Regions from separate parts of the Ferdinandcohnia sp. FSL W7-1320 genome, predicted to be linked through region 2. Evidence: predicted binding sites of a transcription regulator. Region 2 holds the regulator's gene; each other region holds the start of a gene.
What was found. Region 2 encodes Rex, which represses fermentation and respiration genes when NADH is low (regulators of the CRP and FNR family bind a similar motif). Its sites were predicted from a motif close to TTGTGAAATATTTCACAA; they were not measured.
Positions count from the first base shown of each region.

Region 1: the regulator Rex is predicted to act here: its motif matches at 4,141-4,158, upstream of qoxA (cytochrome aa3 quinol oxidase subunit II).
Region 3: the regulator Rex is predicted to act here: its motif matches at 3,510-3,527, upstream of NST91_RS25320 (DoxX family membrane protein).
Region 4: the regulator Rex is predicted to act here: its motif matches at 3,109-3,126, upstream of NST91_RS13235 (DUF1641 domain-containing protein).

Region 1 covers NZ_JBBPAM010000001.1:554,415-561,877, reverse strand. Annotated here, with positions in the region: gene NST91_RS02805 (RDD family protein) at 1-54, opposite strand, end outside; gene qoxD (cytochrome aa3 quinol oxidase subunit IV) at 147-428, opposite strand; gene qoxC (cytochrome aa3 quinol oxidase subunit III) at 430-1,026, opposite strand; gene qoxB (cytochrome aa3 quinol oxidase subunit I) at 1,023-2,972, opposite strand; gene qoxA (cytochrome aa3 quinol oxidase subunit II) at 3,167-4,081, opposite strand; gene NST91_RS02780 (VanW family protein) at 4,523-5,389, shown strand; gene NST91_RS02775 (hypothetical protein) at 5,498-6,082, shown strand; partial or broken gene NST91_RS02770 (flavin reductase family protein) at 6,083-6,609, opposite strand; partial or broken gene NST91_RS02765 (VOC family protein) at 6,617-6,724, opposite strand; gene NST91_RS02760 (hypothetical protein) at 7,079-7,258, opposite strand.
Region 2 covers NZ_JBBPAM010000001.1:320,676-328,138, reverse strand. Annotated here, with positions in the region: gene groL (chaperonin GroEL) at 1-1,122, opposite strand, end outside; gene groES (co-chaperone GroES) at 1,178-1,462, opposite strand; gene NST91_RS01670 (CPBP family intramembrane glutamic endopeptidase) at 1,806-2,531, shown strand; gene NST91_RS01665 (YdiK family protein) at 2,535-2,744, shown strand; one part of gene NST91_RS01660 (IS3 family transposase) at 2,848-3,258, shown strand; one part of gene NST91_RS01660 (IS3 family transposase) at 3,261-4,181, shown strand; gene tatC (twin-arginine translocase subunit TatC) at 4,249-4,998, opposite strand; gene NST91_RS01650 (twin-arginine translocase TatA/TatE family subunit) at 5,015-5,206, opposite strand; gene NST91_RS01645 (redox-sensing transcriptional repressor Rex) at 5,242-5,901, opposite strand; gene moaC (cyclic pyranopterin monophosphate synthase MoaC) at 5,930-6,412, opposite strand; gene NST91_RS01635 (ABC-F family ATP-binding cassette domain-containing protein) at 6,546-7,463, shown strand, end outside.
Region 3 covers NZ_JBBPAM010000001.1:5,298,793-5,306,255, forward strand. Annotated here, with positions in the region: gene acsA (acetate--CoA ligase) at 1-346, opposite strand, end outside; gene NST91_RS25305 (ABC transporter ATP-binding protein) at 365-1,078, opposite strand; gene NST91_RS25310 (ABC transporter permease subunit) at 1,098-1,928, opposite strand; gene NST91_RS25315 (aliphatic sulfonate ABC transporter substrate-binding protein) at 1,979-2,974, opposite strand; SAM riboswitch class I at 3,092-3,201, opposite strand; gene NST91_RS25320 (DoxX family membrane protein) at 3,552-4,055, shown strand; gene NST91_RS25325 (hypothetical protein) at 4,103-4,261, opposite strand; gene NST91_RS25330 (IS110 family RNA-guided transposase) at 4,689-5,918, shown strand; gene NST91_RS25335 (aldo/keto reductase) at 6,161-7,078, shown strand.
Region 4 covers NZ_JBBPAM010000001.1:2,637,417-2,644,879, forward strand. Annotated here, with positions in the region: gene NST91_RS13215 (undecaprenyl-diphosphatase) at 1-66, opposite strand, end outside; gene NST91_RS13220 (hypothetical protein) at 196-519, shown strand; gene NST91_RS13225 (hypothetical protein) at 571-744, opposite strand; gene NST91_RS13230 (NAD(P)/FAD-dependent oxidoreductase) at 1,400-2,584, opposite strand; gene NST91_RS13235 (DUF1641 domain-containing protein) at 2,634-3,047, opposite strand; gene NST91_RS13240 (DUF3006 family protein) at 3,483-3,746, opposite strand; gene NST91_RS13245 (MBL fold metallo-hydrolase) at 3,748-4,983, opposite strand; one part of gene NST91_RS13250 (IS3 family transposase) at 5,209-5,619, shown strand; one part of gene NST91_RS13250 (IS3 family transposase) at 5,622-6,542, shown strand; gene ade (adenine deaminase) at 6,639-7,463, opposite strand, start outside.

The sequences.
Region 1 (7,463 bases), 230 kb from region 2:
TAATATATAATCAATCATGAAAGCTTTGAACCTCAATCGAAACGAAGCATACAACGGTCCCCCCTCCTCTCATAATCTATATTAAACCCTTAACCTTACTATTCTCCATAAAAAAAAGAGTGCCTATAAAGACACTCTTACTTTCATTACATATCCCAAATAAGCAGGAATAATGTACCAAGTATTGTAATTAACGCTATAAAAATCATGAAGTATACATTTCCGTAGATTGCCCATTTATCCTTTGATTCACCAGCATGCATGAATACAATTAGTTGCAGCAATGCTTGCACAAATGCCGTTACAATCAGAATTGTTAGTCCTGCCGTAAAGGATAAATCTAAGAAGTACACCGAAAGAGCAATAAGCGTAAGAACTAATGAAAATACGAAGCCCATGACTTGTTTTGCTGGAAATAGTTCTCTCATATTACATCATTCCTTTCAAATAGATGAAGCTGAAGATGAAGATCCAGACTACATCTAGGAAGTGCCAATACAATGAAAAGATAAACGATTTACCAGCAGTTTGTGCAGTTAAGCCTCTTTTTCTTATTTGGAGGATAATCATCGTTCCCCAAAATAAACCAAATGTAACATGAAGTCCATGTGTTCCTAATGTTGTTAATAACATCGCTGTAAACGCACTTGTTTGTAGTCCAGCTCCGACATGGACATAGTGAACAAACTCATAGATTTCAACACCTAGGAAGGTTAAACCTAAAAGCAATGTTACTACGAAGAATCCAATCATTTCCTTTTGTCTGCCAAGGCGCATCGCATGAACTGCAAGACCAATTGTAAAACTACTTGTTAATAGTAGAAATGTTTCAATTAGCACAGGTGAGATTTCAAAAATCTCTGCACCTGATGGACCACTGCCGACGCGGTTCTCTAATGTAAAATAAGATGTAAACAAGGTTGCGAAAAGCATAATTTCGGCACCAAGGAAAATCCAGAAACCAAAAATATTTAACTCGTTTTCGTGCGTACTATATTCAAGAGGTTGCGAGTGATCTAGTTTCATAACTTAGCACCTCCTAATTTTTCTTCTGTTTCCTTTACTTCTTCAACAGTAATATATCGTCCATGATCCTGTTCAAATGAACGGTATGCCATACAAATAAAGATACCAATTGTTGAAATAATCAACAATGGCCACATCGCAAATACGAACGAGAAGCCCCATACAAAGAAGATACTACTCATGATAAATGGAACACCACTATTGTTCGGCATGTGAATCTTTTCAATTTTACCTGGGAAGAGCTTGTGCTTCTTCTTCTTATCATCCCAGAATGGCTCACTGGAATTCACACTTGGTGTAAATGCGAAATTATACTCAGGAACAGGTGTGTGTGTTGCCCACTCTAAAGTACGTGCATCCCATGGGTCGCTTCCAATATCTCTTGGTGAATAACGGATACTGTAATAAATGTTATACACAATTAAAATGAAGGCAATCGCCATGATTCCAGCACCAATGAATGAAAGCATGTTCAATGGACCAAATCCAGTTGACTCAGAGTATGTGTACATACGACGAGCCTGACCGTCTAATCCAGTAATATACATTGGGAAGAACGCTAAAACAAATCCAATTGATAGAGACCAGAATGCCCATTTTCCGATTCGTTCATTTAACATAAAGCCAAACATTTTTGGCCAATAGTATGTGAGTGCAGCAAGCATTGCGAATACTACACCAGGAATAATTGTGTTATGGAAATGTGCCACTAGGAACATTGTATTGTGATACTGATAGTCAGCTGCTGACATCGCGAGCATTACCCCAGTTACCCCACCGATTGTGAAAAGTGGAATAAACCCAATTGAGTAAAGCATCGGTACTGTCATACGGATTTTACCTCTCCATAAGGTAAACAGCCAGTTAAAGATTTTCACACCAGTTGGAACCGCAATCGCCATTGTTGTGATTGAGAAGAAGCTGTTTGATGCTGCTCCTTGCCCCATTGTAAAGAAATGGTGCGCCCAAACTAGACATGAAAGAACTGAGATAATGACCATTGAACCAACCATTGATTTGTAACCATATAAGTTTCTTCCTGAGAAGGTTGAAATGATCTCACTGTAAATACCAAACGCAGGTAAGATTAAAATATACACTTCAGGGTGTCCCCATACCCAGAATAGGTTTGCCCAAAGCATATCCATTCCACCGTTTGTACTTGCAAAGAAATGTGTTCCAAATAGACGATCCATTGTACCCATTGCTAATGCAACTGTTAATACAGGGAAAACCGTTACGATAATTAAGTTAGCTATTAATGTAGACCATGTGAACATTGGCATTCTCATTAATGTCATACCAGGTGCTCTCATTTTTAGAATGGTGGTAATCATATTGATACCAGTCATCAATGTACCAAGACCCGAAATTTGTAACGAGAGCATATAATAGTTTGTTCCAACTGATTTACTGAACTCGTTACCAGCAAGTGGGAAGTATGATGTCCAACCAGCATCAGGTGATCCCCCAATTACAAAGGAGATATTAAATAGCATTGCCCCCATAAAGAAAAGCCAGAAGCTGATCGCATTTAAGCGTGGAAATGCTACGTCGCGCGCACCAATTTGAAGTGGAACAACATAGTTCATGAATCCAATGATAAACGGCATCGCCATGAACATGATCATGACTACACCATGTGTTGTAAAAATTTCATTATAGTGCTGCGCATCTAATAACTTCGCCTCAGGTGAAGCTAGCTGTGCACGCATCATAACCGCGTCTACCCCACCGCGGAACAGCATGATTAATGCGGAGATTAAATACATAATACCAATTCGTTTGTGGTCAACGGTTGTTAACCATTCACGCCATAGGTAACCCCATTTTTTAAAATAGGTTAATCCGGCGATAATTCCAATTACCGTAAGTCCAATTGCAACCATCGCTGCATAGATGGCGGGACTTGGATGTGGTATGGCAAAACGTTCGAAGAATTCCATCCGTTGTTACTCCTTTCAAATGAAGATGATGTTTAAAAAGTCCGGTGAATAAGACACTTGAAATTTCGACGCACAGGACGTGCTAGTGCCGACAAGACATGAGGCCGTGGCGTTTTTGTTGACGTGGTCCTCTTCATCCTCCTTTTTAAACTCCTATCTGAAGTATAAATTCGGCGTTCAATTTATTTCTGTTATTAATGATTGTTATGTTCTGAATGACCTTCGTGCTCTGAATGCTCCTGCTCATGGTCCTCATGACCTTTTTCAGTATCATCTGATCCATGGTTATGCTCTGGCGGTGGTGCGAACCCTAAATGAGTTCCGGTGAACGTCATTTGTCCGAGATGACCTGGTTCTAGTATCTCTTCAAACTTTTCTTCAGTGAGAGGTTGTGCAGTTTCTTTAACCTCATCTACCCATTCTTCAAAATCCTTTGGAGATACGGCATTTACACTAAACCTATTTTCCGCAAATCCTTTACCACTAAAGTTTGCATTTCGTCCCATTAATTCACCCTGCTCATCGGCTGCAAGATGCAAAGTTGTGATCATGTCGGCCATGGCATACTTTTGCCCACCAAGTTGTGGAATCCAAAAACTTGTGATTGGACCATATGAATAAAGTCTGAATTCAAGTGGACGATCAGTTGGGATGTATAGATAATTGACTGTTTCAATATCCTCTTCAGGGTAGCTAAAGTGCCATTTCCAATCGGAGGATGATGCATAAATAACCAATGGCTCTTGCTCTTCATAGCCTTGAGGAGCTGACTCGACAATGTAGTTACTTTGAACCGAAACAACTGATAGATAACCCACAATTAAGATTGGAATACCAATACAAATCGCTTCAACCCACGGATTCCCTTCAATATGTGGTGGCTCGTAATCCTCTGGCATTTTAGAAGCTCGATATTTTACAAGCATATAAACTAACAATACAAAAACGACAATAATTACGAATGCCATGATTCCAATTGAGAGTAAGATATCATGGGCTTGCCTCTCGGCTTGTGGGCCTTTAGGATCAAGAACCATTACGGGTTCACAACCTGCAAGCACTGTGGCAATAGTAATAACCATCGATAAGAAAAACCATTTGATTTTCATTAGTGTACTCCTTTCCGAATGGATGCTCTTCATTCACAACTATGTGGCTTGTGACGAATATGTGTACAACTTCACAAAGTTGTCAAAAATTTTTTAGCTACTTGTTTTTTTCGTAATATCTTGAAAAAATTGAAGCTAAATTTTATTTCGCGAAATTATTTTATAAAGCTTATCACTGTGTAAATGATGATAACATGCGAGATATCAAAAAGTTGTTACAGAAAAGGGAAGGAAGTATTTGTAAAAAATAATTATCTTAACATAAATGCCTTAAACCTTGTTGTGACGCAAATCACAGGCTTTTTTTTGAATTTGAACAATTTGTTACAAATTTTAAAACGAAAAAACTTCTCCTATTTTTAATGGAATTTGAAGTAACCATCCATACTATAAAAAAAGAGTTTCGAAAAGGTGGTGGGGACACTGAAAATATTGTTGGCAATGTTGTTTTTCCTTTCTGTACAGCAGTTCCATCCTCAGGATAATCTTTACATAACCTATAAAGGAGAACCAATCGCAACTATTAATCGTTCTGAATACTCTATACCACTGCTCGGCATACCCACCTTAAACATAAAAAAATTCACAGACTTTCTTACCTATTTAGAAGAACAGGTATATGAGGAGCCAAAGGATGCAAAAATTGGCAAGTCAAATGAAATTATCAAAGAACATGTGGGTATAAAATTAGATAAAGACAAATTTTCAAGATTGTTTTACTCTTCGTTCTTCGGAAAAGGAGAATACCTTGAAGTACCGATACAGCGTATTTATCCCCGTGTAGATAGCGAGCTATTATCAACGATTCGAGTAAAACAGATTGGGCAGTATGTGACGCACTTTAACTCTTCCAATAAGAAGCGCTCCACAAATATCGCTCTATCAGCAGCAGCCATCGATAGCTATGTTCTTTTTCAAAATGAAACCTTCTCTTTTAATAAAGTTGTTGGAAAACGAACTGCTGCTAGAGGGTATCAGCCTGCACCTGAAATCATTCGAGGAGAACTAATTGAAGGAATCGGGGGTGGAATATGCCAGACTTCCTCCACACTCTTTAATGCCGTTGATCGTGCAGGTGTTGAAATTGTAAAACGCTATTCTCACACCAAACGAGTTGGCTATGTACCACCTGGGCGCGATGCAACGGTGAGTTGGTATGGGCCTGACTTTCTTTTTAAGAATACATACAATCAGCCGATTTTAATTCGTGCAAAGGTACATGGAGGAACTCTTATCGTAACCGTCTATTCATCAGAGGATATCAATTTTACTCCTCGTAAGATTGTACCTAAAACAAAAACAGGATAGAGTTTGATTATTAAAAACTAATTCTACACCTTTATAAGTCTGGGTGAATATATTAGAAATGGGCTAATTGTGACCCTATAATATCTGAAATAGTTATGGGGGGAGTTCATGGAAAAGGATAAAAGGGCTACTGTTATCACCTCAGCTGCTGAACCTGAAATAAATGTAAACAACTCGAACTCAACTCCGAACAACTTTGTATATAAACCACCTAACAATAGCGGAACCATCTTAGGAATAATTGGCGGTGTTTTATCTGCTACCGGTGATGCTTTAGCAACTATTGGTGCAATCATTCAGCTAAATACAGATACTGCTGCGGACTTTCAATCTCAAGTAGACGATTACCAGTCAGATCAAGATAAGAAAAAGATGCAGGAAGATATTGATAGTCTTCAGGAAAAAGTGAAACAGCTTGAAGAAATCATTAAAAATAACCAAAACCAGAACCTGAACCAGGACCAAAGTCAAAACTTGAACCTAAATCAAAGCCTAAATATGAACTATAGTCAAAGTCAAAACATAAATCTTAGTCAAAGCCAAAACATGAACCAAAATCAAAGACAAAACATGAACCATAGTCAACGTCAAAATATGAAACAAAATCAAAGTCAAAACATGAACCATAGTCAACGTCAAAATCAGAACCAAAGTCAAAATCAAAGGAAAAAGAAAAAGAGAGACCAATCATGACTACTTTGGTCTCTCAATTTCAAAAACCTCCTATTTTCGCGTAATAATTTCCTGCCAATCGGCTTACTGCCCCTAATTTTTCTTGATTGATCCTTCCATTACTATACAGTTCCTTATTGACATAAAACTAGACCACTTTTCCGATTAGCAAATCACAACCGGAATTTTCCTCTTGACCACTTAATTCAATGGAGTGCTCTAAAATACATTCAAAGCGAATTTTAGATTCCCTGATTCCCAGTACTTTTATATTCTTACTTTCTACTGGAGTCAGTCCAGCAAGTTCAATTTCACTTTCATTTGGAGGAAGACTTGCTGCCGTCTTATTGATTTGTTCGACATTGCTTTCATCCACAATATGAACGACAAATTCTTTTCCTTCTATAATGTTTCTAGCTGTGTCTTTCATTACCCCATTTTTTTCTTTGGACCGATATTGAAACAAGGGGCGGATTTGAAGATACTATATTAAAATAACTGAAAGGTGCACCATTTAGCGTACCTTCACTTGATATTGACGTCACAAATCGATTGGACTCGGAGTTTTACAAGGCGAAGGCCTAAAACACCGGCATAAAAGTCAACATTCTCTTGGAGAAGTCCAACAAACGCAGTAATATGATGAATGCCCGCTGTTTTCATAGTAATTATCTCCATTACTATCTATCTCATTTATTTTCCAACTATATATGAATGTATTCAATGTAATTATCTTAATTTTATTTATCTCGAGTTCAAGGTAATATTATAAAAAATAAAATAATTTGTCAATTTTTGACGGGTTCAACTAATTATTTGAATCTCTGTCTGAATCAGGGCTGCTTTCTGACTTAAGCTGCTAAGTAATTTGAGAGTGTGTCTCAATCAGCGGCTCTTTCCGACACCACTCAACCGAAACAATAGATTCTCTGTCAGAATCAAGGCCAATTTCTGACTCATACTGCTCAATAATTAAAGAGTGTGTCACAATCACCAGCTCTTTCCGACACCCTCCAACTAAACAATAGATTCTCTGTCAGAATCAAGACCACTTTCTGACTCATACTGCTCAATAATTAAAGAGTGTGTCTCAATCAGCGGCTCTTTCCGACACCACTCAACCGAAACAATAGATTCTCTGTCAGAATCAAGGCCACTTTCTGACTCATACTGCTCAATAATTAAAGAGTGTGTCACAATCACCAGCTCTTTCCGACACCCTCCAACTAAACAATAGATTCTCTGTCAGAATCAAGACCAATTTCTGACTCATACTGCTCAATAATTAAAGAGTGTGTCTCAATCACCAGCTCTTTCCGACACCACTCAACCAAACAATAGATCCTCTGTCAGATTCAAGGCCAATTTCTGACTCATACTGCTCAATAATTAAAGAGTGTGT
Region 2 (7,463 bases):
AACTCCACCAGCTAATTTAGCTAGGCGCTCTTGTAATTTTTCTTTGTCAAATTCAGAAGTAGTTTCTTCCATTTGAACACGGATATTGTTAACGCGAGCTGCGATCTTGTCAGATTCACCAGCACCTTCAACGATAGTCGTATTTTCTTTTGTTACTACAATCTTAGAAGCGCGACCTAATTGAGTGATGTCAGCAGATTTAAGGTCTAAACCTAAATCTTCAGTGATTACTTGACCACCAGTTAGGATAGCAATATCTTCTAGCATTGCTTTACGACGGTCACCAAATCCAGGAGCCTTAACAGCTACTGCATTGAATGTACCACGAAGCTTGTTCACAACTAGAGTTGCAAGTGCTTCACCTTCAACATCTTCAGCGATTAGTAATAATGGCTTACCTTGTTGAACTACTTGCTCTAATACTGGTAGGATTTCTTGAATGCTTGAAATCTTTTTGTCAGTAATTAACACATATGGGTTTTCAAGAACTGCTTCCATTTTATCAGAATCAGTTACCATATATGGAGAAGCATATCCACGGTCAAATTGCATACCTTCTACTACTTCTAGTTCAGTAGAGAAACCTTTAGATTCTTCAATTGTGATAACACCGTCGTTACCAACTCGCTCCATTGCTTCAGCGATTAATTGACCAACTTCTTTGTCATCTGAAGAAATAGCAGCAACTTGTGCGATAGACTCTTTACCTTCAATTGGTTTAGAAATAGCTTTTAATTCTTCAACAGCTGTTGTTACAGCTTTTTCAATGCCTCTACGAACTACCATTGGGTTTGCACCAGCAGTAACGTTCTTTAAGCCTTCACGAATCATTGCTTGAGCAAGAACTGTTGCAGTAGTAGTACCGTCACCAGCTACATCGTTTGTTTTACTAGCAACTTCAGCAACTAGTTTTGCACCCATGTTTTCGAATGCATCTTCTAATTCGATTTCTTTAGCGATTGTTACACCGTCATTTGTGATAAGAGGTGAACCGAATTTTTTCTCAAGAACAACGTTACGTCCTTTTGGTCCTAATGTTACTTTTACAGCGTTTGCTAAAGCATCAACACCACGAAGCATAGCGCGACGAGCGTCTTCACTAAATTTAATTTCTTTTGCCATTCTTAAGCCCTCCTCAAAAAATTAAGAATCTATGATATAAAATGCTGTTTTTCTATTAACCGATTACAGCTAAAATGTCGCTTTCGCGTAATACTAAGTATTCAGTACCTTCAAATTTCACTTCAGTACCAGCATATTTTGAGAAGATAATGCGATCACCAACCGCAACCTCTAAAGCTACTCTTTCACCGCTGTCTAATACACGACCTGTACCTACAGCAACTATTTTACCTTCTTGAGGCTTTTCCTTTGCAGAATCTGGTAATACGATTCCGCTTGCAGTTTTTTCCTCTGATTCAACTAGTTCAATAACAACGCGATCACCTAATGGCTTTAACAAGTGAAACAACCTCCTCAAATAATATAGATAATTAGTTTCGTCTTCTTATTAGCACTCAACTCATCTGAGTGCTAACACAATTATTATATTAAATAATCTCTACTTATTTTGCAAGTCATTTGAGATAGAAATTTACAAAAAAGTTCAATTTTATCATGCGAAACTTGGCCCACCTATCTATCCTATGTTATTGGCAGGAAAAATAAACCAACAAATTACTTTCTTCAATGAAAATTTGAATTTGCATAATACTAATGGATATAAGCGAATATATGATACAATACAAAAAGTGGACAAAAGTATAAAAACTTGATATTTATTCCAACTACTAAAGGAGATTTTCATGAAAGCTCGTTATTGGTATGTCATTTTAACTTACATTATCATGCAGTTCTCTGGAATTTTAGGTATCCCGCTTCTATTGCTTTTAGGCATCGGAGATGATGTTGACCCGAATACGATTATTGCCCTTTGGACTGTTATTAGTTTTGTGGCGGCACTTCCGATTGTTTTATTTTTATTAAGACAAGATATTAATGAAAGACATCAAAATCTTCATCGTTCTTCAAAAGGAGAAGCGATTGGATGGGCAATAGCAGGTATATTCATGGCAATGACTGCTCAGGTTATTGCAGCTAATATTGAGATTCATTTGCTTGGTATTGAGGCTGGTTCTGAGAACACCCAAGAAATTATGGCCTTGGTAAAATCCCTACCACTGCTTATAATCGTAGTTTCCATTATTGGGCCAATCCTTGAGGAAATTATCTTTCGCCAAATTATTTTTGGTTCCTTATATAAAAAATTTAACTTTTTCATTTCTGCCCTGATTAGTTCGTTAATCTTTGCAGTAGTGCATATGGACTTTACGCATATTCTGATTTATACAGCGATGGGCTTTACCTTTGCCTTCCTTTATGTACGGACAAAACGGATTATCGTTCCAATCTTTGCACATGTTGCAATGAATACTTTTGTTGTAGTGGTTCAAACGATTTTTGCAGATGATATAGAAAGGATCATGAAGCAAGCCGAGAAGCTGCAACAGACATTTATTGGAGGCTTTTAATTTATGCGAAGAACTTCACCTTTTGTAATGGGCATCATTTACACGCTAATGGGGATTCTGTTTACCTATATTGCGATTAATAGTGCAACAGAGACCGTTTGGAACTTCTCTACCATCCTTCTAGCACTTGTCGCAACATTCGACTTTGGTGTGGCTATCCGAATGTTTGTCCTTCACAGTAAAATAAAAAAGATCTCAAAAACAAAAAAATAACCTCACAATAAACTGTACCCTGTGTAGTAGACACATTAAAAAAAGTCTGCTGCACAGGGTCTTTTTATGTACAATAGATTAAAAATAGTGCGGGAGAGATAGTATGAGTAAAAAAATATTCTCGGAAAAAGAGATCGAATTACTAGCTAAAAATCCATATGTAAAATCAGTAAGTCCCAAAGGTATTACCTATTCAGATGAGTTTAAGGAGCACTTTATAACTCAAAATGACCTGGGGAAGTTTCCTAGAGAGATATTTGAGGACTGTGGGTTCGATACTGAGGTATTAGGTATGAAACGGATTGAGTCTTCTGGAAAAAGATGGCGAGAAGCTTATCGTAAGCACGGAATTCTAGGACTTCGTGATACAAGATCAGGAAACTCAGGTAGACCAAGGGAAAGAGAGCTTTCCACTGAAGAAAAATATGCAAGGTTAGAGGCCGAAAATAACCTGTTGAAAGCAGAGAATGAACTATTAAAAAAGATACGATTCGCAGAAAGGGGGATGAAGAAGAAATAAAATTGTCAGCTGACCAGAAATTTAACCTTATTCATTCCGTTATCGAGAAATACAATCTAACAAGGATGGTAACCCACCTCTGTAAAGTAGCTGGTGTGTCCCGTCAGGGATACTATAACTACTTTTCTGCTAAACAAGTTCAGAGAAGGAAGGATCGGGAGAAAAAGGATGAATCCCTTCGGGACCTGGTTTTAAAAGCATACAATTTCAAGAACCGTAAGAAAGGGGCTCGTCAAATTAAGATGGTATTGGCAGGTCAGTTTAGTGTTGTTTTCAATCTTAAGCGAATCAGAAGAATCATGAAGAAATACGGGATTGAGAGCCCTTTTAGGAGAGCGAACCCCTACAAGCGCATCATTAAGGCTACGCAGGAGCACAAGGTCGTCCCGAACTTACTTAACAGGGAATTCAAACAAGGAATCCCACACAAGGTCCTTCTTACGGATATAACCTACCTATATTTCGGAAAAGGTAAAAAAGCTTATTTATCAACCATTATTGACGCTTCCACCAATGAAGTCTTAGCTCATCAGGTCTCTGATCGAATTACTTTAGATATCGCTACGGATACACTTAAGAAGTTAAAGAAAAACAGGAGAATCAAACTGGCTAAAGGAGCTTATATACATTCTGATCAGGGAGGTCACTATACCAGCCCTGTTTATCAAAAGCTGGTGAAAAAATTCAAATTGGAACAATCAATGTCTAGGAGAGGTAACTGTTGGGACAACGCCCCACAGGAATCATTCTTTGGTCATTTTAAGGACCTGGCTGATATAAAATCATGTGAAACTTTAAAAGAACTTAAGCAAGAAGTGAAAGCTGCCATCCACTACTACAATCACTACAGATATCAATGGAATATGAAAAAGATGACCCCTGTTCAATACAGAGATCATCTTCTTAAAGTAGCCTAGCTTTTTTTAAAATGTCCTTTACAAGGGGTACAGATTACAACGGAGGTTATTTTTTTTATAGATTTCCCTACTCTATCGAATTTGCCGCTTCCATTTCTGCTTTTAGTGCCTTCCTGTAGGCACTTTTTGATACAAGAATACTGATTTCATATAATCCGAATAACGGTACTGTAACCATTAAATGCGAGATTATTTCAGGAGGTGTGATTAAACCTCCGATGACTAATAGAATAAAATACGCGAACTTTCGTATTTTAGATAGAAACATTGGTGTTACTATTCCCAATCTTGTTAAAAACATCACAATAACCGGCAGTTGAAACAAAAAGCCAAACGGTAAAGTCAATTGCAACAGGAATTGAAAATATTCGTTAATTCCAATCACCTGATTTATATCAAGGCGTTCCGCTAACCTTGTCATAAAGTTCACTACAAACGGGAACAAAATAAAGTAGGAGAAAGAAACTCCTATTAGAAAAAGGATTACCGAAAGCGGAATATAACTCAAGGTTACCTTTCTTTCCTTTTCATATAAGCCAGGACTGATGAAGGCCCAAAGTTGATAAAGTAGAAAAGGAGATGAGATAACAAGGGCAATGATAAAAGCAAATTGCATATAGATTTTAATTGGATCTGTCATACGAAAAGCATTCATTGTCAGCTCTTTTGCTTCCTCTGCATTTTGCAAATAGAGAATAACTGGCTCTGCGAGAAAAAAGCTTCCTAATGCAACAATGAAGAAGAAAACGACTACGTAGATCAGTCGTTTTCGTAACTCTCCAATATGATCATAGACGGACATTTCTTTTTCATTCATGTGACTCATCCTATCATTACTTCACATCTTGAGTTTCATTCTTCTTAACATCATCATCGTCATCGTCTGCTAAACCTTTTGTTGCGTTTTTAAACTCACGCAATGTATTACCCGCTGCTTTTCCTAGTTGAGGCAACTTCTTCGGTCCAAAGATTAATAACGCTGCAAATACAATCAATAAAATACTACCGAATCCAAGACTTCCCACTGTAAGTCACCTCCCTACAATTATAAGATCTATTATTATTCTTCACTTGAATCATTTGAATCATTTGAATAATGCTTTAAGAAATATACAAGGGCTTGTAGTTCTACGGCCAAATCAATATGGTGAACCCGAATATGTTCAGGCACATTGATTCGTGCTGGGGTAAAATTAAGAATACCCTTGATCCCTTTATTAACCAAGCGGTCTGTAATCGACTGAGCTGCCCCAACCGGCACCGTTAGAATAGCCACCGTTACATCATCAGGCAATTCTTTTTCCAGGTCATCAAGATGGTGTACCTTTACTCCACCAATACTACTACCTACCTTATTATAATCCACATCAAACGCAAGCTCAATTTTTGTATTATTATTTTTTGAAAAATTATAATGTAAAAATGCTGTACCTAAATTCCCTACACCGATTAAAGTAACCTTCGTTAACTCGTCTTGATCTAAGGTCTTACTAAAAAAGGATAATAAATAATTGACATTATAACCATACCCCTTTTTTCCCAATGCTCCGAAATAAGAAAAATCTCTCCTAATTGTTGCGGAATCAACCTTAACCGCATCACTTAGTTCTGCAGATGAAACCCTCTGTTTTCCTGAGGCATGCAAATTTTTCAAAAATCGATAGTAAAGTGGCAGCCTTTTGGCAGTTGCTTGTGGTATTTTTGATTGTTCAAGATTCACCTTAATTCCTCCACTAACTTGGAACTAACTATAGCTCCCTTATAAAATCTCCGTTCTTTCCACCTGTTTTTTCAGCCAAATAAGTTGGTCCAATGACCATTCCTTTATCAACCGCTTTACACATATCATAGACAGTTAGCGCACAAACAGATGCAGCAGTAAGTGCTTCCATTTCGACACCTGTACTGCCCTTTGTTTTAACTGAAACCGTGATATTTAAAATATATTCATCTTGGATTGTCCAGCTAAAACGTATATCAACGCCCTTTAATGCCAATGGATGACACATCGGAATTAACTCTGACGTCTTTTTGGCTGCCATAATCCCGGCAACCTGAGAAACAGCAAGGACATCACCCTTACTAACCTCATTATTTATTATTTGCTCATAAATGATTTTATTTACAGTAATACTTGATTTTGCAATTGCTGTACGGACAGTATCTGCTTTTTCCGTAATGTCGACCATCTTGGCACGACCTTGCTCATTAAAATGGGTAAATGATGACATAAACAAACCCTCCCATAAACTATACACTATTTTAACACATCTGTCTTTGATACATCTGTGAACAATATCATTGCAGTTGCTCTAATTAGACAATATAAGATACACTGATGATAGAAACAAGAGGTGAAATAACATGATTTTACTACAAGTAAATCAGCTCAAAAAGTATTTTGCTGCTGATCTTATATTATCGAATATAAAGTTAGAAGTACAAACTCGCGACCGTATTGCCATCGTTGGACGAAACGGTGCTGGAAAATCAACACTTTTAAAAATTATTGCTGGCCATATGTCTCATGATGGCGGTGAAATTATCAAACCGAAAAGTGTTACCATTGATTACCTCGCTCAAAACACCGGACTTGAATCGAGTTTGACCATCTGGGAGGAAATGCTAACTGTTTTTGCCTCCTTACAAAAGCTTGAAAAAGACCTTAGAGACTTAGAGGTTAAAATGGGAGACCCATCCCTCTTTGAAAATCCGGTTGACTACCAAAAATTACTTGAAGAATATGATCAGCTACAGGTTGATTTTAAGGAAAAGGGAGGCTATCAATACGAAGCTGATATTCGATCCATTCTACATGGTTTTAATTTTACAGAAGAAGACTACCAAACCAAAATATCCAGCTTAAGCGGCGGTCAGAAGACACGCCTTGCCCTTTGTAAACTATTACTAACCAAGCCTGATCTGTTAATCTTGGACGAGCCAACTAACCACCTTGATATCAACACACTTACGTGGCTAGAACAATATCTACAAGGATATCCTGGAGCACTATTAATCGTATCCCATGACCGATACTTCCTTGATAAAGTGGTCAACCAAGTTTATGAAATTTCAAGACACACAAGCACCAGATATGTCGGTAACTATAGCAACTATTTAAAACTCAAGGCTGAAAACTATGAACTTGAGTTGAAAAAATATGAAAAACAACAAGAAGAAGTGGAAAAGCTAAAGGATTTCATCGCAAAAAACCTAGTTCGAGCTTCAACCACCAAGCGTGCCCAAAGTAGACGAAAGCAACTTGAAAGAATGGAGCTAATG
Region 3 (7,463 bases), 5.0 Mb from region 2:
TATACATTTCCGGGTTTTTCGGCAAAAAGATAAAGACAATATCGCCCTTTTTAACCCCGTATTTTCTTAACACCGACGCTAAGTGGTCCGATTTTTCTTTGATATCTTTAAATGTAAAAATTTGTTCTTCTGCTTCATTAATGTAGTGAAGGGCAACTTTGTCTCCATACCCATCGTCGACATGCCGGTCAATACATTCATACGCCATATTGACTTGCCCAGTTTGATACCAACTAAACTCCTTTTCAACTTCCTCCCATGAAAAGTCTTGGTATACCTGATCATAGTTTTGTAGATTATAGGTACCTTCAAAAGGTCTTATCGCACCTAATTGTGTGGTTGTCAATTCCACTCTCTCCTTTCTTTAACTTAGTAGAGACAATATTTCCGCCTTCAATTGTGCCAACTTTATATCACCACGAGATCTGGGCTTTGGATCATCAATGTGAATCGTTTGATAGATTTCACCCGGCTGCCCTTTTAAAATAACAATTCGGTCGCATAAATAAAGTGCTTCATCGATATCGTGAGTAACGACGAGCATCGTTGATTTGTATTTCTCCCATATTGTCAGCAACAAATCTTGCAACTGCATTTTCGTAAATGCATCAAGCGCACTAAATGGTTCATCTAATAGCAAAACTTGAGGTGCTGTGATAAGTGCACGAGCAATCGATACTCTTTGTGCCATCCCACCGGAGATATCCTTTGGATAATGATTTTCAAATCCTTGCAATCCTACTAACTTTACATATTCCTGGGCTTTTTCACTTTTCTTACTATCATTCTTTAAACCAAACGAGATATTTTCTAATACTGTCAACCATGGCATTAAACGTGATTCTTGAAAAATAACGCCCACCTTTTCATGAACGGACTTAATGATGTCCCCGCTTATTTTCACCGTACCTGTATAATCCGAATCTAATCCAGATAAGACACGTAATAAGGTGCTCTTTCCACACCCACTCGTACCTAGTACTCCCACAATTTCACCTTGTTTTGTTTCAAGATTTATATTTTTAAACCCTGTCGTACCATTCGAAAAGGTTCTAGAGACATTTTGAACTGCCAGCATCTAATTCATCCTTTCAGGTCTACTTCACAAAGCTATCCTGCCAGTGAAGAGTTTTTTCCTCTGTTTTCTTCAAAATGGAATCTGTTATTTTACCTAAAATCGCAAATAGTACGATGCTTGCGATGACCGTCTCAGGAGAATAGGAGTTTTGGCCAACAACAAGCAAATATCCAATCCCCTGACTAGCACCCATTAATTCAGCTGCAACGACAAACATCCAACCTAGCCCAAGCCCACTTCGGATTCCAACTAGAAAAGAAGGAAGGGATGCAGGCAATATTACCTTTCTAATTAACTCAAACGATGAAAAATTATAGATTTTCCCTACCTCAATCAACTTTCGGTCAACACCCTGTATGCCTGACACGATGTTTAAATAAACCGGAAAAAATACCCCAACCGCAATTAGTGTAATTTTTGATGGTTCTGCAATCCCCATCCACAAGATAAAAAGAGGTACCCAAGCAAGGGACGGAATCGAACGGAAAGCCTGAATCATCGGGTCTAGTAACTGTTCAGCAATTCTAAAATAGCCGACCAATGAACCAAATATAACAGCAGCAACTACCCCAATGAGAAACCCAAAAAAGATGCGATATAACGTAATCCCAATATGGCCCCACAGACTTCCATCTCCAGCAAATTCAATTATTTTCGCAAGGATAACCGTTGGTGCCGGCATAAGATGACCTTCAAGGACACCAATATGGCTTAAATATTGCCAAACCACGATTAAAATAGCCGGGATGATACTCCCAAGTAGAACTACTTTTAGACTTCCTGATAATACAAACTCACGCTTTGATTTCACCTTAATTTGTCTAGTCAACGCTCCGCCTTTTGTGCTCATTTTACCGTCTCCTATCACGAGGAAGTGCCGTTTTAAAAGAGGCACAATCCCTATTGTTTAATTACGTTTTCCGCAAACGTAGGATTAATCAATTCCTGAACCAGTTGATCCAATTTAACATCTTTTCCGATGATTTCCTGCGCTTGAAGCACCTTACCTGCTTCGGTTAATGCCTCAATTTGTATTTCACCAGGAACAGGATTAGAAAAATCATTTCGTTCATTTAATTGTTTATTAGCAACTTCAATATCAATATTTGCGGACTTTGCCAAAATTTCCGCTGTTTCCTCTGGATTTTCTAAAACCCATTTACGAGCCTTTTCGTAGACCTCAATGACTTTTTCTACGTACTTGGGATATTTTTCCGCAAACTCAGAACGCACATTTAAGGTTCCATACGTATTAAAATCTGCATTGCGGTAAAAAAGGTTCGCATCCGTTTCTAATTCAACTCTTGCCATATGAGGATCTAACCCCGACCATGCATCCACCTGACCAGAAGATAACGCGGCCGCTCCATCTCCATGCTGGAGGTTAACGATTTCAACATCTGATGGACTTAACCCTTCCTCATTAAGGGCGCGTAATAGGAAAATATATGGGTCTGTTCCGATAGTTGCAGCAACCTTTTTTCCTTTTAAATCACTTATATTTTGAATCTTTGAATCTTTATTTGCGACCAATGCTGTCCACTCTGGCTTCGAGTAAATATACACCGATTCAATTGGAGCACCCTTTGCTTTTGCCATTAGAGCCGCTGCGCCTGCAGATGAACTGAAATCCGCACTTCCACTATTTAAAAATTCCAATGCTTTATTACTTCCTTGACTTAGAACAAATTCAACCTTAATTCCCTCTTCTTTGAATGCTTCTTCAGCCCACCCAAACTCTTTTAACACAAGACTCGTAGGCGAATAAAAAGCATAATCTAATGTGATTTTTTTAGGTTTTTCACTTCCTTGACTCGCTTTACTTGTGCTATTCGAACAACCTGCAATTCCAATCAACAGTAATACAGCAATAAAAATAACGCTTATTTTCTTCATGTCTGTACCTCCAGTATTTTTATAGGAAAACTAGGAATAGTACTAATACAACTTCTAACTTGCATATCCTAACGATGAAAAAAGCCCCCTTCTAGTAAGAAGAGGGCTTTTTTCCTCCTCTTATCTTTCAGGTAATTTTACCTGATGGAATTAGCACCTTTTCAAGAATAATCTTGAAGGTTGCCGGGTTTCGTAGGGCCATGTCCCTCCACCGCTCTGGATAAGAGTCCTTTATTAAATTAATACGTTCTAGTTTTACTTTATAAATGGATTATAGAGTGTAAAATACCCAAAGTCAAACACTTTTTGAAAAATTTTCCCTTATTAAAATTTTCGGTGATTATAATCATTCCCTATACAAAACGTTAACTTTGAGACTATAAATACAATCAAAAAACATTTGTGTCATATTTGTGAAGCCCATTGCTTTAATTGAAAATCCATTGTATATTAAGAGTGTAGAAAGTTAGTGAAAAACTTCACAAACTAACTACCCAAGCTGGCAGCTAAAACGATCATATTTTTTTATAACAACTTGTGAATAGTTTCACAATATAAAATAAAAGGGGAGATTAAGATGAGAACATTCTTAAAAGGACCTAAAATGGCAGTTATTTGGACAGTATTACGTGTATGGTTAGGTATTCAATGGCTAGAAGCTGGTTTTCATAAATTGACTGGAGGATTTGACGCAGGTGGATTCCTCCAAGGAGCACTTGCAAAGGCTGGTGGCGAACACCCAGCAGTGGCAGGTTGGTATGCAACATTCCTAGAAGGCTTTGCCGTTCCAAACGTTGATATAATTAACGTACTCATTCCATGGGGAGAAGTTCTAGTTGGACTTGGATTAATCTTAGGTGCTGCAACAATCCCAGCATTAATTGCAGGGGCATTCATGAACCTAAACTTCTTACTTGCTGGAACAGTTAGCACAAACCCAGTACTTTACACATTAGCAGTTATTCTCTTATTCGCAGGCGCTGCAACATACTACTACGGTGTAGATAGATTTGCAGTACCATTCTTAACAAAACGAATTCATGTGAAAAAAGATACTAAAACAGCAACAACCACTGCATAACTAAAAAAAGGAGTTCTACCCGATTTTGGGAGAACTCCTTTTATATTCTACTCATCATCAATCTCGCCGTCACCGATTTCATCTTCCTCTTCAATCTCTTCAATTTCCTCGCCTTCCTCAGGTCTTTCGTCATCCCCACAACCCGCTAAGAAAAACATCGGAAATGCTAATAATAACAGCATGAATAAGCGTTTTATTTGGTTCATTACTTAACCTCCTCGTATAGTAAGTTTATAGTCCTCTTTCGAGGTAATTTCCAATTAAAATATTGTTCTTTGATAATTCTATAGATGTTAGTTCAGATAGTGGGGGGCTAGCCCCCCACCATCTGAAAAAGTTTTCCAAAGGGTGGACTTTTCGTGATGTCCCTAGATAATGGTCTTAGGATCGTTTGGGGGATTTCTATCATCTCCTGTAGCTTTGACTACTACAAAAGTCTGTCTCCCCAGTCCTTGTTCGAACTTCTAACCCGCAGGCTGTTCCCTTTGGCAGCCCATGCTGGAAGTTGCAGCTTCCAGGCAGCTCATGGACCAAAGTGAGTTCTAATACGCGAGGGTGATTGACCGACAAGTACACTGGGGATATCCCGAAGAGTCCTTCCCTTGATCCTAGATTGAAAGGAGGTTAGCCACCATGAAATTATTTGTTGGAATAGACGTTAGCTCTCAAGATATGAAAGCTTGTGTCATGAATTTTGAAGGAAAAGCATTAACTGCTCTCACTGTTGACAACAATTTGACAGGGGCATCTTATCTGAAAGATCTGATTGTCAAGATAGCCCAAAGTAACTCAATTTCCGAGATTCAAATCGGGATGGAGGCCACTTCAGTCTATAGTTGGCATCCTGCTATGTTTTTTCACGAGGATGAATCTCTTAAAGAATTTAAAACAACAGTCTTTACTATTAATCCAAAACTAATTAAAAAATTTAAAGAGTCATATGTTGACCTGGATAAAACAGACCAAGTCGATGCTTGGATTATTGCAGATCGCTTACGGTTTGGACGTCTTCCACTAACGGCGGTCATGCAGGAACAATTTATTGCTCTTCAAAGGTTGACAAGAATGAGATATCATCTCGTTCATAACCTAACGCGAGAAAAGCAATATTTTCTGCAACACTTATTTTATAAGTGTAGTTCCTTTACGACTGAAGTGGATAGTTCGGTTTTTGGAAATGCCATGTTAGAGCTATTTCTTGAACAATATAGCTTAGATGAAATTAGCTCAATGGATCTTCAAGAACTTGCGAATTATCTTCAAGATAAGGGCAAAAATCGCTTTACTGACGCCGAGTGTGTGGCGAAATCCATTCAAAAGGCTGCGAGATCTTCCTACCGATTATCAAAGTGTGTGGAAGATTCTATCGACCTATTATTAGGGACTTCAATAGAGTCCATCCGTAGTATAACTAAACAGATTAAAGAACTTGACAAAGCCATCCAAAAGCTTCTAGAAGGTATCCCTAATACCTTACAGACGATTCCAGGAATAGGCCCAGTCTATACCGCTGGTATTTTAGCCGAAATTGGACAAATTGATCGCTTTGATAACCAAGCTTCCATTGCCAAATATAGTGGACTTACATGGTCCAAGCATCAATCAGGCAAGTTCCAAGCTGAGGAAACCAAAATGATACGTTCAGGAAATAGATTTCTTCGTTATTACCTTGTTGAAGCTGCCAACTCGGTTCAACGAAATGAACCTGAATTTCGGGCATACTACCTGAAAAAATATCGTGAGGTTCCTAAGCATCAACACAAAAGAGCACTCGTCTTAACGGCAAGAAAACTTGTGCGGTTGGTCGATGCGCTGCTACGCAACGATCAAGTCTACACGCCAAGAAGGAAGGTGAATAACTAAAGGATAAAACATCCTAAATCCTTCAATGTTTTCCAGTAAATGGTTTAATATCTTACTGGGTTTCTTAAGTATTGTCTTTTTTAGGTATTGGTTGGCTTACAATTTCCAATTCCTTAGATTTTGGTACTTGACATATTACCGCAGGACTTTTATCTATACTTTCCAATCAATAGCGAAATATGTAAACTAGAAATGGGTAACAGTAATAATATTCCTATATTAAAACTTGGAGGTTTAACACAATGCGAAAAATAAAACTCGGCACTAGTTCACTAGAGGTTCCTGTTATAGCAGTAGGGTGTATGAGAATCAACTCATTAGAAAAGCCTGAGGCGGAAGCGTTTGTACAAACGGCATTAGAAAACGGAGCAAACTTTTTTGACCATGCCGATATTTACGGAAGTGGCACTTGTGAAGAAATCTTTGCAGATGCGATACATATGAACGATGACGTGAGGGAGAAAATCATTCTTCAATCCAAATGTGGCATTCGAAAAGGAATGTTTGACTTTTCAAAAGAACATATACTTAATTCCGTAGATGGAATCTTAAAACGTCTTAAAACGGACTATCTTGATGTTTTACTTTTACATCGTCCAGATGCCCTTGTTGAGCCTGAAGAGGTTGCAGAGGCATTTGATGTGTTGGAATCATCAGGGAAGGTTCGTCATTTTGGAGTCTCTAACCAAAAGCCGATGCAAATACAGTTATTAAAAAAATATGTAAAGCAGCCAATTGTTGCAAATCAGCTACAATTAAGTATCCCCAATGCCCACATGATTGCAAGTGGTGTTACAACTAATATGCAAATTGATCAATCCATTAACCGTGATGGAGATGTCCTTGATTTTTGCCGATTGAATGACATTACCATTCAACCATGGTCACCTTTTCAATATGGTTATTTTGAAGGACCTTTTCTCGGTAATGAAAAATGTCCAGAATTAAATCAAAAAATTGATGAAATTGCTGAAAAATACGGCGTATCCAATACAACTATTGCAATTGCGTGGCTATTACGTCATCCAGCAAACATGCAGCCGGTAATTGGAACCATGAATATCGAGCGATTAAAGGATTCCGTGAAAGCAAGTGAAGTCCAGTTATCCCGCGAAGATTGGTACAGCATTTTTCAAGCGGCTGGTTATCTACTTCCGTAAATAACAAAGCTTCGCTCACGCCCGTATATTGGCGATAAGCAAAGATTAGCGCTGACAGAAGGCGTCCTTTGCTTTCAAAGGTGATTGGCTTGTGACCTAGAGCCGATGGTGCCTGAGCTAGACAAAGCAGGCAAGGGTAAAATTTTTTCGGTTGTGTCTGAGGTTTAGGTAGCTTTGGACAGGCTAAGGTAAAATTTACTCGGTTGTGTCTGAAGTTCAGGTTTCTTCAGACTTATAATGGCAAAGCCTACGCGGTTGAGAACGAAGTTGAGGTATCTTCGGACAGGTAATGGCAAAACTTGCCCGGTCGTGTCCGAAGTTCGGTTATCTTCGGACAAGCTAAGGCAATATCTACACAGTTGTGCCCGAAGTCGAGGTAGCTTCG
Region 4 (7,463 bases), 2.3 Mb from region 2:
GAATTGATCTATTAATGAAGAACGACCTGTCAATTGATGTATCGCCCGAAAGATTTTCACATCCATAAGGATCACCTCTGAGGTTTTATCCCTATTATTTGATCTTATCCTTGAATCATACACTCAAGGGTTTTTAATTATTTCCACATATATTGTTTGCTCTACTCCACACAATAAAGTGAGGAGGGAAGAGTTATGAACTATATGCAACTACTGTCATCCGTACTTAATAGCTTGAGTGGTAACAAATCACTGAAGATATTCAAACGAAAACGAAACAATAGAATGTGGATATGGATTTCTATATTAGGTGTAACTATACTTGGTTTATTTGGAGGTAGAAATAGCCGGATTAATCAAAAAGTTCAAAAGAGATTTCAGCAAGCCCAAAATTCGTTTCAAAATTCCTCTGAATTAAAACTGAATCCTTTTGAAGTAAACTACGATCTTGCAACGGAAATTGCAAAAGAAATAAATCCTGATTTTGAAATTCCAACTCAACCACAAAAAAATGAATGATAAATTCAAATGGCTGGATTAAATTGTCCCAGCCATTTTTCAATCTCTAATCTAATTATGTATTTGTTGTTGAACCTGTTGGATAATTTGTTGCGCTTTTTCTAGTTCACTTTGGGCAAAATGACATGCCTCTGATTCAGGACTACTCGAATTCACTTGTTTTAAATGATGATGTGCCGTATGGATAATATCTTGAGCTTCTTGTAATTTACTTTTAAAGTTCATCGCAGTTCCTCCCTTGATTAATATGGTCTCTTTTATCATGTGCAAGTATTTAGGTAATTACGCAACTCTTATTATCAATAGCGGCATAACAAGATACACATAGACTTTACAACATATACTCCAGCAACGCCCCATGATCCTAATACAAAAAGCCAATTTTCAAGAAAATTGGCTTTCTATAGTTATTTAATTTGGCTGTTTTCGCGGACTTTGTTGTTTTTTATATCGTTGACTTCCGCTTCAGGTGGACGCTTTCCGCGGGCGTGGCTTGAGCCTCCTCAACGAAATGTGGAGGCGGCTTGACAGAAACGAGAAAATTGGCCGACTAAAGCGCCACGTCCTGTGGCGGAGTCGGCACTAGCACTTCCTGTGCGTCGGAGACTCCGACAAAGAGGCGTATTTTGCCTCTGAAGGAGGAGTTGAAATTTCTCGAGTTTCTAGCCGCTGAAACTGGACTCGTAGCTACCGCTCCTGCGGGGTCTCAAGTCCCACGCTTTTCCCGCTGGACATTGAATTTGCTTCTTTGAAATAACCCACGCACGAATAAAATGTGAATACATTTTCGAGGAGTCGCCAGCTTACGCTCCAATCAACTAGTTTTGCCTTTATTATCAGAAAGCAACAATCTTTTAGAAAAGAGCCTTTAATTTAAATCTTAATATGCTAAACCGTAAAGGGCCTTAATATGAGATAAGTAACGAACATGACTAGCTTCTTTCATCAAGGATGCTGGAAGACCTTTTAAAGGAATATTGTTTCCACCAACAGAAGCTACGCCGTCTTTACGTCCGAGACTAGCAAGCGTTCCAGAATTGATTGGGTTAAATTCTTCGAGCTTTTGTCCTTTAAGGATAGCGAAAAGGTTATATCCACATGATTCACCCATTTGCCATGCATTTTGTGCAGTAGGCGCATATAATGGGCGACCCCCATCTGCTGGAAGTGCCACAGACGCATCACCAACCACAAATACTTCTGGATGTGATTTAGAGCGCAAATACTCGTCAATAACTGCTTTACCACGATCACATTCAAGGCCAGATTCTTGAACGATTGGAAGTGCAGCAACGCCGCCTGTCCAGATAAATGTGTTCGATTCAATTGTTGAACCGTCTTTTAGGGAAATTTTATTTCCTTCAACGCCTGTAACAGGTAAGCCAGTTAAGAAGTCAACGCCACGTTTAGCTAAACTTTCAGTAGCACGCTCGATTAAGTTATTAGGAAGTACTGGTAAGATTTTAGGGCCAGCTTCAATTAATTTGATGTCTAGGTCATTAAAGTCAACACCATATTTTCTAGCCACTTCAGGGAAGTGGTCTACGATTTCTCCAACTAGTTCAACACCAGTTAACCCACCACCACCGATTACAATTGTTGCATCTGCTGGATTTTTAGATTCCGCATAAGCTGCAATTTTGCTTTCAATGTGTTGGTAGATGCGGTTTGCATCTTCAACTGATTTTAATACAAAACTGTTTTCTTCAAGACCTGGGATACCAAAGAAACCAGTTTGGCTACCAAGAGCAACGACTAAGTTGTCGTAATCCAAAACAGAACCATCAGCAAGTTGGACTTCTTTTTCATCTACTGAGAAAGACGTTACTTCGCTGATTACCACGTTGACATCTTTATTTTTGAAAAGCTTTGTTAACGGGAAAGAGATTGCGCGTTCAGTTGTTGTACCACCCGCAAGACGGTGTAATTCTGTAATAAGTTGGTGAGTAGGGTATTTATTCACCACTGTAATTTGCGCTTCTTCTTTACTTGCATATTTACGTAATGTTAGAGCAGTTAATAAACCTCCGTAACCTGCACCTAAGATGACGATTTTTTTTGACATGATTTATCCTCCGTCCTTACTAAGTAATAAAAAGGGTACTGATTATTAATTAAGCTTTACGTTCAGCTTGAACTTCTAGAAATGCGCTTACAAAACGTAACATTTTTTGTGCTTCTGGATCTTTCAATAATTTTAATACACCAAATAGCCCGATCACTTCATTTGAAGCTTCAGCACGGTCTTTTGCTTCAATAGCAGTAGCAGCAATTGATTTAACTGAGCCAATAACAGGTTCAGAAATTTCTTTGATTGCACTGACTGTATCATTTTTTAGAACATCGTCAGTAGCCACTAATTGAGCTAAATCATATGTTTTTGTTAAGAGATTTACAGCCTCTGTTAACTTTGGTAGTTGCTCGACTAAAGTAGTGAGCGATTCTTGCACTTCAGGTTTTAATAATTGATCAAGTAATTCTTTTTCTGTGCCTGTAGCCTCTTTTTCTTGAATCAATACTTCTGACATTTTCAATTCTCCTTCATCGTTGAATTTTCACTAAGTATTACCTGGTTTTAATATACTGATATCGAGAAAATGTTCACATATTCACATTTAAAAGGGGAAGACATTAACTGATTTATACCAAATTCATGTGTATTCTAATATCCTAGTTATCTAGTAAAAGAAACAATTCATATGAAATCTAAACCTTGTTGGTAAAGTGCATCTATTATGTATTTCGCCTTAAAACGTTAGATGATGTGACATTCCTGTGACTTTTTAATCATAACGCAATTTTCGCAATTCGTAAAATGTGTTTCATTCATACATCGCATTCATTTTATCTATGGTATCTGGTAATTCCGCTAAAAATATATCAGAAAAACAACATAAAAATGATTTTTTCTAAGAAAAACGCCTGTCCCTAATGGATTAATACATTAGGGATAGGCACTCAAGTCAATTTTTCTTAAATTTGCTTCCGAAATTCTTCTTACGGATTTTAGACATCATATCATCTACTTTTTGTTGTTGTGAGATTGTTTCATTCTCATTTAGTGTTATGGAAATGATTTTTCCATTTTCGATGCTAATGTCAAAGTAGGATCCTGCTGATGATTCTTTAGGTAATTGATTGAAAGGAATGATGAATTCCTTATTGATTTCTTCTACTATAATAACTGCATGTCGATTTTCTTCGATTCGATCCAAATAGCCTTTCATGTTATCCTCCTACACAAGCTAGATTTTGTGCTTTTATATCTTCCATTCTTGACGGACCAATTCCTTTTATGCGTGATAACTCATCAATGGATGTAAAAGGCCGTAGGTTGATCAGTTCCTTTGCACGTGCTGGCCCTAAATGAATGATTTCTTGTAACTGTTCAAAACTAGCTGTGTTTATATTCATACATTTATCACCGGGCTCTTGTTTATCCTTTTTTGTTGGTTCTGGCTTTGATAAAGGTACACGTCCAGAAGTAGGGGGAGTAATCTTACCGTCCTTTTTGGTCAACACCTCATAGTTTTTGCCATCCGTTTTAACAATAATCGTCCCGTGTACATCCGTTCCATAAAGTCTAATATTGGACCCTAGAATTAGATCGACCACTTCTTTGTGTGGGTGCCCATAGCTGTTATCTTTTCCAGCGCTGTAGATTGCAATGTCTGGACTCACTTCTTTTAGAAAAGCAGGGTGAGTAGAAGTGTTTGAACCGTGATGACCCAGATGAAGGATAGCAGCGTCTACATCAATACTACCATTTATCATCCGTAATTCATCATTTCGACTTGCATCACCTGTAAAAACAAAAGAAACCTCTCCGTACGTGAGCTTTAGCGAAATAGATTCTTCATTGTCATTTTCTGAAACAGAGATCGGATATAAAATATCAATTTGGAGTGGGCCAACTTTAAATTCATCGCCTCGTCTTGGCTCATAATAATCAACCTCGTTTTGATCGATCGCTTGAAGTAACCTCTGAAACGTTTGGGATGTACTCGTATTTCCGGACATCCATACTTCTCCTACACTAAACGTACTGATAACTTTATCGAGTTGACCAATATGATCTGCATCTGGATGTGTACCAATTGCGATATCAATTTCGGAAATGTTTTGGGAATGTAAGTAATGTATGACATCGTCTCTGTTCCAATTCCCTGCATCAATCAAGATAGTATATTCTTCACCCTTATCCGTATATTGTAGTAAGGTTGAATCAGCTTGACCAACATCCATATAATGAACGGTAAGTTCAGATAATGAATGAATTGCCTTTTCTTGCTTTTCGGTAGGGGATGGGGTATCCTCATCACGATTAATTTCCGTTTCCTCAGTCGTTTTTGTGATGTTCTCAATATTGTTATTAGGTTGATTTTCCTCCTGTGAACATCCACCGATTATCAAAAGTGTAGCGAAGAAATAGATTGCAAAAAAAGTTTGTTTAAATGGATACATAGTTTGTCCCTCTTTTGGTGAAATTTTAAACAATTTACTATTTGTTATGATTTCATTTAAAGCCGATTGTATCAAAAAATGATAAGAAGTGCGCTACTTAACTAACATAAAAAAATGCCAAGACCAATGGTAAACTGTACCCTGTGTAGTAGACACATTAAAAAAAGTCTGCTGCACAGGGTCTTTTTATGTACAATAGATTAAAAATAGTGCGGGAGAGATAGTATGAGTAAAAAAATATTCTCGGAAAAAGAGATCGAATTACTAGCTAAAAATCCATATGTAAAATCAGTAAGTCCCAAAGGTATTACCTATTCAGATGAGTTTAAGGAGCACTTTATAACTCAAAATGACCTGGGGAAGTTTCCTAGAGAGATATTTGAGGACTGTGGGTTCGATACTGAGGTATTAGGTATGAAACGGATTGAGTCTTCTGGAAAAAGATGGCGAGAAGCTTATCGTAAGCACGGAATTCTAGGACTTCGTGATACAAGATCAGGAAACTCAGGTAGACCAAGGGAAAGAGAGCTTTCCACTGAAGAAAAATATGCAAGGTTAGAGGCCGAAAATAACCTGTTGAAAGCAGAGAATGAACTATTAAAAAAGATACGATTCGCAGAAAGGGGGATGAAGAAGAAATAAAATTGTCAGCTGACCAGAAATTTAACCTTATTCATTCCGTTATCGAGAAATACAATCTAACAAGGATGGTAACCCACCTCTGTAAAGTAGCTGGTGTGTCCCGTCAGGGATACTATAACTACTTTTCTGCTAAACAAGTTCAGAGAAGGAAGGATCGGGAGAAAAAGGATGAATCCCTTCGGGACCTGGTTTTAAAAGCATACAATTTCAAGAACCGTAAGAAAGGGGCTCGTCAAATTAAGATGGTATTGGCAGGTCAGTTTAGTGTTGTTTTCAATCTTAAGCGAATCAGAAGAATCATGAAGAAATACGGGATTGAGAGCCCTTTTAGGAGAGCGAACCCCTACAAGCGCATCATTAAGGCTACGCAGGAGCACAAGGTCGTCCCGAACTTACTTAACAGGGAATTCAAACAAGGAATCCCACACAAGGTCCTTCTTACGGATATAACCTACCTATATTTCGGAAAAGGTAAAAAAGCTTATTTATCAACCATTATTGACGCTTCCACCAATGAAGTCTTAGCTCATCAGGTCTCTGATCGAATTACTTTAGATATCGCTACGGATACACTTAAGAAGTTAAAGAAAAACAGGAGAATCAAACTGGCTAAAGGAGCTTATATACATTCTGATCAGGGAGGTCACTATACCAGCCCTGTTTATCAAAAGCTGGTGAAAAAATTCAAATTGGAACAATCAATGTCTAGGAGAGGTAACTGTTGGGACAACGCCCCACAGGAATCATTCTTTGGTCATTTTAAGGACCTGGCTGATATAAAATCATGTGAAACTTTAAAAGAACTTAAGCAAGAAGTGAAAGCTGCCATCCACTACTACAATCACTACAGATATCAATGGAATATGAAAAAGATGACCCCTGTTCAATACAGAGATCATCTTCTTAAAGTAGCCTAGCTTTTTTTAAAATGTCCTTTACAAGGGGTACAGATTATGGTACCTGACACTTTTTTTAGTTGTTCTTATTCCATATTTTCAAGGGGTTCATTAAAATTAGTTCATTTGTACTGGTATATGTGTAGATGTTTCCACATCAAATAATCCTAAATCTGTTAATTTCAAAGATGGTATTACGGGCAATGTAAGAAAGGAGAGGGTTAAAAACGGATTAAACTCACCGACAAACCCTAATTGACTTAATGACAGTTTTAATTGGTCAAGCTCCACATTCACAGTTTGTGAGTCTTTATCCGACATTAGTCCTGCTATCGGCAGGGATAAAGACGCCATAATTTGTTTGTTTTTGACAATCACTAAGCCACCATTCATGTCCTTAAGTACCTGTATCGCCACCAAAATATCACCATCATTAGTGCCTGTTGCAACAATATTATGAGAATCATGTGCGATGGTTGTAGCAATCGCCCCATCTGTAAAACCAAATCCTTTAACGACTCCTAATCCGATATTACCTGTGTTTTTATGACGCTCAATGACGACTAATTTAAGTTGGTCATTTTCTATGGATGGCTGAAAATCACCGTTTTCCACTGTAACTTGTTCCACTAGTTTGTTTGTGATCAATTGATTTGGAATAATCTCAATGATATTTGCTTTATTTCCGTTACGGAATGGGATTTGAATGTCTTTTTCATGTAACTCAGACACATGAACAGTTGACATTAACTGTGTATTTGGAACATGTTTAGCAGCTGATTTTCCAACAAAGCGACCATTCTGTGCAACAAGATTCCCAGATTTATACACTTCTGTTATTTGAATCGTCTCAAGCTGGTCCAGTAACAGGAAATCTGCGTCATAACCAGGAGCAATTGCACCTTTATCGGGGAGACGATAACATTCAGCAGCGTTTAATGT